2 regions of the Pseudomonas sp. 1L-B-1-E-C1 genome follow, and region 2 is predicted to be linked to the other one. Evidence: riboswitches for the same ligand, from Rfam matches in the RefSeq annotation. Region 2 holds a riboswitch; the other holds the start of a gene.
What was found. Region 2 has a riboswitch for cobalamin ahead of cobW (cobalamin biosynthesis protein CobW). Riboswitches for the same ligand answer to the same signal wherever they lie in the genome.
Positions count from the first base shown of each region.

Region 1: another riboswitch for cobalamin. It lies ahead of cobO (cob(I)yrinic acid a,c-diamide adenosyltransferase); the one in region 2 lies ahead of cobW (cobalamin biosynthesis protein CobW).

Region 1 covers NZ_JBXAWN010000012.1:186,920-191,114, forward strand. Annotated here, with positions in the region: gene AC0Z4S_RS21325 (PQQ-dependent sugar dehydrogenase) at 1-1,117, opposite strand, end outside; gene AC0Z4S_RS21330 (hypothetical protein) at 1,184-1,768, opposite strand; cobalamin riboswitch at 1,930-2,158, shown strand; gene cobO (cob(I)yrinic acid a,c-diamide adenosyltransferase) at 2,241-2,852, shown strand; gene AC0Z4S_RS21340 (cobyrinic acid a,c-diamide synthase CobB) at 2,849-4,195, shown strand, end outside.
Region 2 covers NZ_JBXAWN010000001.1:433,227-437,421, forward strand. Annotated here, with positions in the region: gene AC0Z4S_RS01790 (CbtA family protein) at 1-677, opposite strand, end outside; gene AC0Z4S_RS01795 (CbtB domain-containing protein) at 689-886, opposite strand; cobalamin riboswitch at 1,010-1,229, opposite strand; cobalamin riboswitch at 2,117-2,328, shown strand; gene cobW (cobalamin biosynthesis protein CobW) at 2,428-3,492, shown strand; gene cobN (cobaltochelatase subunit CobN) at 3,496-4,195, shown strand, end outside.

The sequences.
Region 1 (4,195 bases), on a different contig from region 2:
TGTGCGGTTTGCGGTTCCACGAGCCGTGCTGGCCAATGAACGCGCCTTCCTTGAATTGCGCCGGCAGGCTGTTGCCTTCGGCGAAGGTCAGGCCCAGCGAAGCAGTGTGCGGGCCAACGGCGTAATCAGGCGCGATGGCCTTGGCCACCAGATCGAGGTTCTGCGGTTTGACCCGCACATCGACATGTTGTCCGTAGTAGCTGAACGGCCAGCCATAGAACCCGCCGTCCTTGACCGAGGTGATGTAGTCCGGCACCAGATCGCTGCCGATTTCGTCACGCTCGTTGACCGCCGTCCACAGTGCGCCGCTGGTGGGTTCCCAGGCGAGGCCATTGGGGTTGCGGATGCCCGATGCGAAGATCCGGTGATTGCCGGTTGCGCGATCGACTTCCCAGATAGCCGCGCGGCCTTCTTCCTGATCCAGACCGTTTTCGCCGACGTTACTGTTCGAGCCAACGGTGACGTAGAGCTTGTTGCCGTCCTTGCTGGCGATGACGTTTTTGGTCCAGTGGTGATTCAACGTGCCACCCGGCAGGTCGACGACTTTGATCGGCTGGGTCTTGATCTCGGTCGCGCCCGGCTCGTAGTTGAAGCGCAGCAGGCGATCGGTGTCGGCCACGTACAAGTCGTTGCCGACCAGTGTCATGCCAAACGGCGAGTTGAGGTTCTGCAGAAACACCGTGCGGGTTTCTGCGACGCCATCGTGGTCGGCGTCACGCAGCAGGGTGATGCGGTTCGGGCTCGGCACGCCAGCGCCGGCCTTGCCCATGACCTTTTTCATCACCCAGCCGCGAATGCCTTTGCTGTCATCGGGCTTGGGCGGGGCGTTGGTTTCCGCCACCAGTACGTCACCGTTGGGCAGCACATACAGCCAGCGCGGGTGATCGAGGCCTTCGGCAAACGCCGCGACCTGGGTGCCGGCCACTGCGGTCGGCTTCGCGCCGTCCGGCCAGCCCACCGCCGGGGCGATGTTCACTGTCGGGATCAGCGTCTTGTTCGGTTCGGGCAGTTTCGGTGACGGGCCGGTGCCGTCAGAGACTTGCAGGCTGGAGGTTTCACCGCAGGCGGCGAGCCCGCCAGCGACGGCGATGATGAGAGCGAATTGGGCCTTGCGCATTGCTGATCTTCCCTATGAATGCATTCCTAATCATAGAGGAGGGCGCAGCCCCGATGGTTCAACTGCTCAGCCGCGGGCTTCTTTGAACAGCACGGCGATGCCCGGATGATAGTTGCCCGCTTCGCTGCGAAACTTGCGATAGGCATAGGGGAAATACCAGGCCACGGCGCAGGTGTGCTCTTTTTGCAGGTCGTCGACCATATCCTGCAGCTCTTCGGGACTGGCGCTGTGCTGGGTTTTTTGCGGGGCAATGAACAGGCAGCCGAGCTTGAGATCGCTGGCGTAGCTGATGCGCTTGGCATCAAGGGTGATGTCGAGCAAGGCCTGGCTCAGGTTGAGGTTGTTGACCCGTGGCCAGCGTTGCGTGGCCTGAATGAACGCGCGGTCTTCGCTACCGGCAATCAGCAGGTCGGCGCGGGCATTACGCTCGCCTTCTTCGTTCTGTTTGCGTGTAGCCGTGTCGCTCAACGTCACCATTTCAGCCATCCACGCCGCTGCCGAGAGCAGGCCGAGATTGGCTTTTTCGTCGTGCCAGTAGGGCGTGTCGTTGTCGCCGCGCACGCTGTTGTAGCGATCGATACAGTCAAACCAGCGTTCCAGCACCGGGCGCAGGAATTCCAGGCGCGGGTTGCTGATGATCATGCCTTGCATCGTCGTCATCCTTATTGTTGTTGTAGATGTTTCGAGAAAACATGGCTCTTTGATATCACTTGTCACAGTTTGGCACAAGGTTGCCGCTGGACAATTAATCAGCGGCACTTATTCGCGCTCGAGACGCCTGTTTAATTGACGCTCCATCCCCAACCCTCTAACCTTCGCCGCTTGTTTCAGGTGCTCTGTGACCCAGTGTCGACAGAGTGAAACAGGGAAGCCGGTGAGGGTGGTCTTCAAGCGAAGCCACGACGATCCCGGCGCTGCCCCCGCAACGGTAAATGAGTGAAGACTGCGCCTTGAGCCACTGCCTCGAAAGAAGCGGGAAGGCGCGCAGTCCGGCAGATGCCGCTCATGAGCCCGGAGACCGGCCTGATCCATCTCAGCGGCATCACGGTGGGCGATGCCAGGCTTTTTGCCGTCTATTCTTGTGCCTGCCCGCCGTTATCCAGCCTCAACGGAGAGCTCCCCCATGACTGATTCCCCCGAGCACGACGAACGCCATCTGGCGCGCATGCAGCGCAAGAAAGCCGTGATCGACGAACGCATCGCCAATTCGCCCGACGAGTGCGGCCTGGTGCTGGTGCTGACCGGCAACGGCAAAGGCAAGAGCAGTTCGGCGTTCGGCATGCTCGCCCGTGCCATGGGCCACGGCATGCAGTGCGGTGTGGTGCAGTTCATCAAGGGCCGCAACAGCACCGGCGAGGAATTGTTCTTCCGCCGCTTCCCCGAGCAGGTGCGTTTCCACGTCATGGGTGAAGGCTTCACCTGGGAAACCCAGGATCGCCAGCGCGACATCGCGGCTGCGACCGCGGCCTGGGAAGTCTCCCGCGAATTGTTGCGTGACCCGGCGATCGGACTGGTGGTGCTCGACGAGTTGAACATCGCCCTCAAGCACGGCTACCTCGATCTCGATCAGGTGCTCAGCGATTTGCAGGCGCGCCCGCCGATGCAACATGTGGTCGTCACCGGTCGCGGCGCCAAGCCGGAAATGATCGAGATGGGCGACACGGTTACCGAAATGGGCATGCTCAAGCACGCTTTCCAGGCCGGGATCAAAGCGCAGAAAGGCGTCGAACTTTGAAGCAACCACGTCACTGCCCGGCGGTGCTCATCGCCGCGCCGGCCTCCGGCCAGGGCAAGACCACCGTCACCGCTGCGCTCGCCCGTTTGCATCGCAATCAGGGGCGCAAGGTGCGCGTGTTCAAATGCGGCCCGGACTTTCTCGACCCGATGATTCTCGAGCGCGCCAGCGGTGCGCCGGTGTATCAACTGGACATGTGGATGGTCGGCGAGCAGGAAAGTCGCCGGCTGTTGTGGGAAGCCGCCGCCGAGGCTGATCTGATTCTGATCGAAGGCGTGATGGGCCTGTTCGACGGCACGCCATCCAGCGCTGACCTGGCGCGCCACTTCGGCGTGCCGGTGCTCGGCGTGATCGACGGCACTGCCATGGCGCAGACCTTCGGCGCTTTGGCGCTGGGCCTGGCGAAGTATCAGCCGGACTTGCCGTTCGCCGGCGTGCTGGCCAATCGCGTCGGCACCTTGCGCCATGCGCAATTGCTCGAAGGCAGCCTCACCGAAGGTTTGCGCTGGTACGGCGCACTGTCCCGCGAGACCGGCATCGAATTGCCGAGCCGCCACCTCGGTCTGGTCCAGGCCAGCGAATTGAATGATCTGGATCTGCGTCTCGATGCGGCCGCCGATGCACTGGCCAGCAGCTGCGAAGTCGCGCTGCCACCGGCCGTGGAATTCGCCGCGCCTGACGCTATCGCTGCCGAGCCTCTATTAAAGGGTGTGCGCATCGCCGTCGCCCGCGACGAAGCCTTCGCCTTCACCTATGGCGCCAGCCTCGATCTGCTGCGGGCGATGGGTGCCGAGCTGCAGTTCTTCTCGCCGATCCGCGACACGCAATTGCCCGCTGCAGACAGCCTGTATCTGCCGGGCGGTTATCCGGAGTTGCACCACGTCGCGCTGGCGCAAAACACCTCAATGCTTGCAGCGATCCGCGCGCACCATGCGGCGGGCAAGCCGTTGCTCGCTGAATGTGGCGGGATGCTTTATCTGCTCGATTCGCTGACTGATGTCGAAGGCAGCCGCGCGGAATTGGTCGGGTTGCTCAAGGGCGATGCGGTGATGCAGAAGCGTCTCGCGGCGCTGGCGTTGCAGGCGGTTGAATTGCCGGAAGGGTCTTTGCGTGGGCATACCTATCATCATTCGCTGACCACCACTGAGCTGGCGCCGATTGCCCGGGGCTTGAGCCCGAATGGCGGGCGTGGCGCCGAGGCGGTTTATCGTGAGGGGCGGATGACGGCTTCTTATGTGCACTTTTATTTTCCGTCGAATCCGGTGGCTGTCGCTGCGCTGTTTGCGCCGAACTTTGAAACCGCTATCGCGAGCAGGCTCACTCCTGCAATGGATCACCTGAAC
Region 2 (4,195 bases):
TTGCGGCGGAACAACCACGCACTGATCAGGCCCAAGGCCAGCCAGAACGCGACATTGGTCAACTGCGAAGCGATTTTGAATTGAGTTTCCAATGCTTCGGGCGCGAGCATGGCATGCACCTGTGGTTGTGGCGCGCCGATCACATGGGGCACGGCGAGAATCGCCGCACCGAGGATCTTCATCAGCCAGTGACGGCTGAAGGCGATCAATGCCAGACCGACAGCGGTTGAAGCAGCGGTGCCAATCCACCAGATCTGCCGCGATGTCAGATCGGCGGCCGCAGTGCCCGGCAATTCAGGCGGCAGGCCCAGTGTCGGGGCGAGGACGAACGTGGCGTAACCGGCCAGCCCCCAGAGCAGCCCTTGCGAGGTTTTCGTCGGTGCGCGCAGGGTGTAAAGGCCTGCGAGCATCAAGGCGAAGCCGACCGCCACCACCAGATTGCCACCGGTGGTCGAGACTACGCGCTGCCAGCCATCTTCCGGCTCCCACGCTTCAGCGTCATGGCTGTGGGCGGCGGTACCGGCGGCGTGTTCGTGAACTTCGGCGACTGGTGCGGAATTCTCAAAGGTTTCGGCCTGAAGAATCAGCGGTGAAACCCAGAAACTCTGCAAGAGTGTGAGTAGCAGGGCAGCCAGCAGGCCGGCGAAGCCTGCGGTTTGCGCAATACGCTTGATCATGTCGGCAGGCCTCAGTGGCACGGGAAGGCGGCGCTGTGGCGGGTATCGTGGGCGGCGTTGTGCACCGCCTCGATGTGCGAGAAACCGGCGAACCAGACCAGGCTGGCACCAAGGATCGAGGCGAAGAGGGCGGCAGTCACGCGTTGGCCCAAGGTCGTGGTGCTGGAGATGTGGTCAGTGTGACTGACGGTATTGCTGATGATCGACATAGCGCTTCCCTCTGAAATGTCAGCGGGTGAATAGAGCGCATGAAAATCCCTGCGAGCCGCGCACGCAGGGATTTCGAACAGCGCCCGCCCACCGCGGGTTTGTTTGTGGTCAGCTACGCTTATGCGCGCTGGGTGTTGCGGGCCGGTCTCCGGGCTCGCGAGGGGTTGGCTTGTCGCCGACCTGCAAGCGTCACCTTCCCATGCCTGGGCACAGTGGCTTTGACGCTTCGCTCGCTTACCGTTGCGGGGGCAGCACCGGACTGACATGGCTTTTGAGTAAAGCACATGATTCACCGGTTTCCCGTTTCACCCTGTGAAGGGCACCCGTAACAAGGGGGGCAGGAGAACATGGGTTTGGGTTTTTAGTCAATTTCCGGGAGTTTTTGGTGCTGCGAGGGGGGGCATTTCTTCTGGTGTTTTTGTGTGTATATCCATTGCTGCGGTAACGGCTGCTTAGGGTTCCGCCCTTACGGCGGGTCACCTTTTCCAAACGCCGAAAAGGTAACCGAAAAGGCTTGCTCCTGCGTTCGGCCCTCGCAGGCTCGGGTTCCTTCGCTGCGGGATCGATCCGGGCGCAGCGGCTCCGGTTTGCTTCGCTGCACCTCCTTCCGCTGTGTCTGGCTGCGCCAGACGGTCGCTGCGCTCCCACCCCCGGATCAATCCCTCCACTCAGCCTTCCGACGTCGCCCGCAGATCAAAAGCACTCGAGCTAACGCTCATTGTTGAGTGGGGCGGCTTCGCCGCGGGCAGCTGCGCTGCTTTGCTTTTCTGTGGGAGCGAGCCTGCTCGCGAAGGCGGCCTGGCAGCCGATCTGGTCTTGAGGTAGCACGCGATCCAACTGTAGGAGCTGCCGAAGGCTGCGATCTTTTGATCTGGCTTTTGCTTTTGCTTTGCTTTGGCTCTTGATCTTTCGCCCCTTCGGCAGGCTTCGTTACGGGATTGATCCGGGGGTGGGAGCGTAGCGACCGTACGACGCAGTCGTACACAGCGGAAGGAGGTGCAGCGAAGCAAACCGGAGACGCTGCGCCCGGATCGATCCCGTAACGAAGGAACCCCGAGCCCCGGCGAGTGGGCCGAACGCCGGGGCAAAGCCTTTTGGTTCCTTTTTGGCGTTTGAAAAAGGGACTCGCTGTAAGAGCGAAACCGCCAGCGGCAGCACCCGCAGCAACGGATATGCCCCCAACCGCAAGGCTCAACACCTGCGCCCATTGACCCATCCCCACACCATGCGTAGCCTTGCGCTTTCGAGGTTCTTCGGCACGCGCCGAAGCTAAGAAGGGAACGCGGTCAAAGCCGCGGCTGCCCCCGCAACTGTGAACGGTGAGGTTCGTTGCCACGCCACTGCCAGCTCAGCCAATGAGCCAGCGGGAAGGCGCAACGAATGCCAGGCCCCGCGCCTGAACACCGTCAGCCAGGAGACCTGCCTCGTCACAGATTCTCACTACAACCGGGCGGGGTGATCCGGTGGCGAATGCTTCCGGCGCGTACCTGCGCTGCCGGTTCTCGTCCCGTATGCCCGCCGCTTGCCAAAGGGCATACCGATGAAAACACTGGCCAAACTCCCCGTCACCATCGTCACCGGTTTCCTCGGTTCGGGCAAAACCACGCTGCTGCGACACATGCTCGACAACGCTCAGGGCCGGCGCATCGCGGTGATCGTCAACGAGTTTGGCGAGCTGGGTATCGACGGTGAAATTCTCAAGCAATGCACCATCGGTTGCACCGAAGAAGAAGCCAGCGGCCGCGTCTACGAGTTGGCCAATGGCTGCCTGTGCTGCACGGTGCAGGAAGAATTCTTTCCGGTAATGCGCGAACTGGTCGCCCGTCGCGGCGACCTCGATCACATCCTCATCGAAACCTCGGGCCTGGCCCTGCCCAAGCCGTTGGTGCAAGCCTTCCAGTGGCCGGAAATTCGCAGTGCCTGCACCGTCGATGCGGTGATTACCGTGGTCGACAGCCCGGCCGTCGCCGCGGGCACGTTCGCCGCGTTCCCGGATCAGGTCGATGCCCAGCGCAAACTCGATCCGAACCTTGATCACGAATCGCCACTGCACGAGCTGTTCGCCGATCAACTGGCCAGCGCCGATCTGGTTATCCTCAACAAGGCCGACCAGACCAGCCCGGAAGATCTGGCTCGCGTGCGCGCTGAAGTCGCCGAAGAACTGCCGCCAGCGGTAAAAATCATCGAAGCCAGCAACGGTCGTTTGCCGCTGGATGTGTTGATCGGTCTGGGCGCTGGCTCCGAGGAACACATCGATGGTCGCCACAGCCATCACGATCACCACCATGACGGCGATGACGACGACCACGATCACGATGCCTTCGATTCGATCTCCATCGAACTGCCGCAAGCCGACGATAGCCTGCTCCTCGACGCACTGACGCAATTGGTGGTGCAGCACGGCATCCTCCGCGTCAAAGGTTTTGCGGCGATTCCGAACAAGCCGATGCGCCTGTTGATCCAGGGCGTGGGCACGCGTTTCGACAAGCATTTCGACCGCCAGTGGGGTGCCGAAGAAGCGCGTGTCACGCGTCTGGTGTTGATCGGTCAGGAGCTCGATGCCGTGCAGCTCGAAGCGCAATTGCGCGCTGCGCTCAGCGTTTAAGCCATGCACCTGCTCAGGACCCAGCCCGGCGGTTTCGTCTCGGATGACAACATTGCCGACCTTGGCCAAACCCCCGCCGAGCTGGTGATCCTGTGCAGCGGCGATTCCAGCCTGGCGCTGCTCGCCGAGGCCGCGCAGCAGTTGCCCGAGGATTATCCGAGCCTGCGGCTGGCAAATCCGATGCAGGTGCAGAATCACGCTTCGGTCGATCTGTATGTCGACGAAGTGCTGCGCCACGCCAAGGTCATTCTGATCTCGCTGCACGGCGGCATCGCCTATTGGCGCTACGGCGTCGAGCGGCTGGTCGAGTTGTCCGAACGCGGCGTGCAACTGATTCTGGTGCCCGGCGATGACCGTCCGGATCCCGAGCTCAGCGACTTGAGTACGGTCAGCGCCGAAGCACGGGATCTTCTCTGGCAATTCCTGCGTCAGGGCGGCATGGGCAATGCGCTGGATTTCTTCCGTTGCCTGGGCAACCAATGGTTCGCTCGTGATTACCCATGGAGCGAGCCGCAGACCCTGCCGCGCACGGCTATTTATCACCCACAGAAAACCAGTGCTGCGCTGCGCGACTGGCAAGCCGAATGGCTGCCCGATCAACCGGTGGCGGCGCTGTTGTTTTATCGCTCGCACTTGCAAGCGGCGAACACCGCGTTCATCGATGTGTTCTGCCAGCGTTTGCAGGCGGCCGGGCTCAATCCGC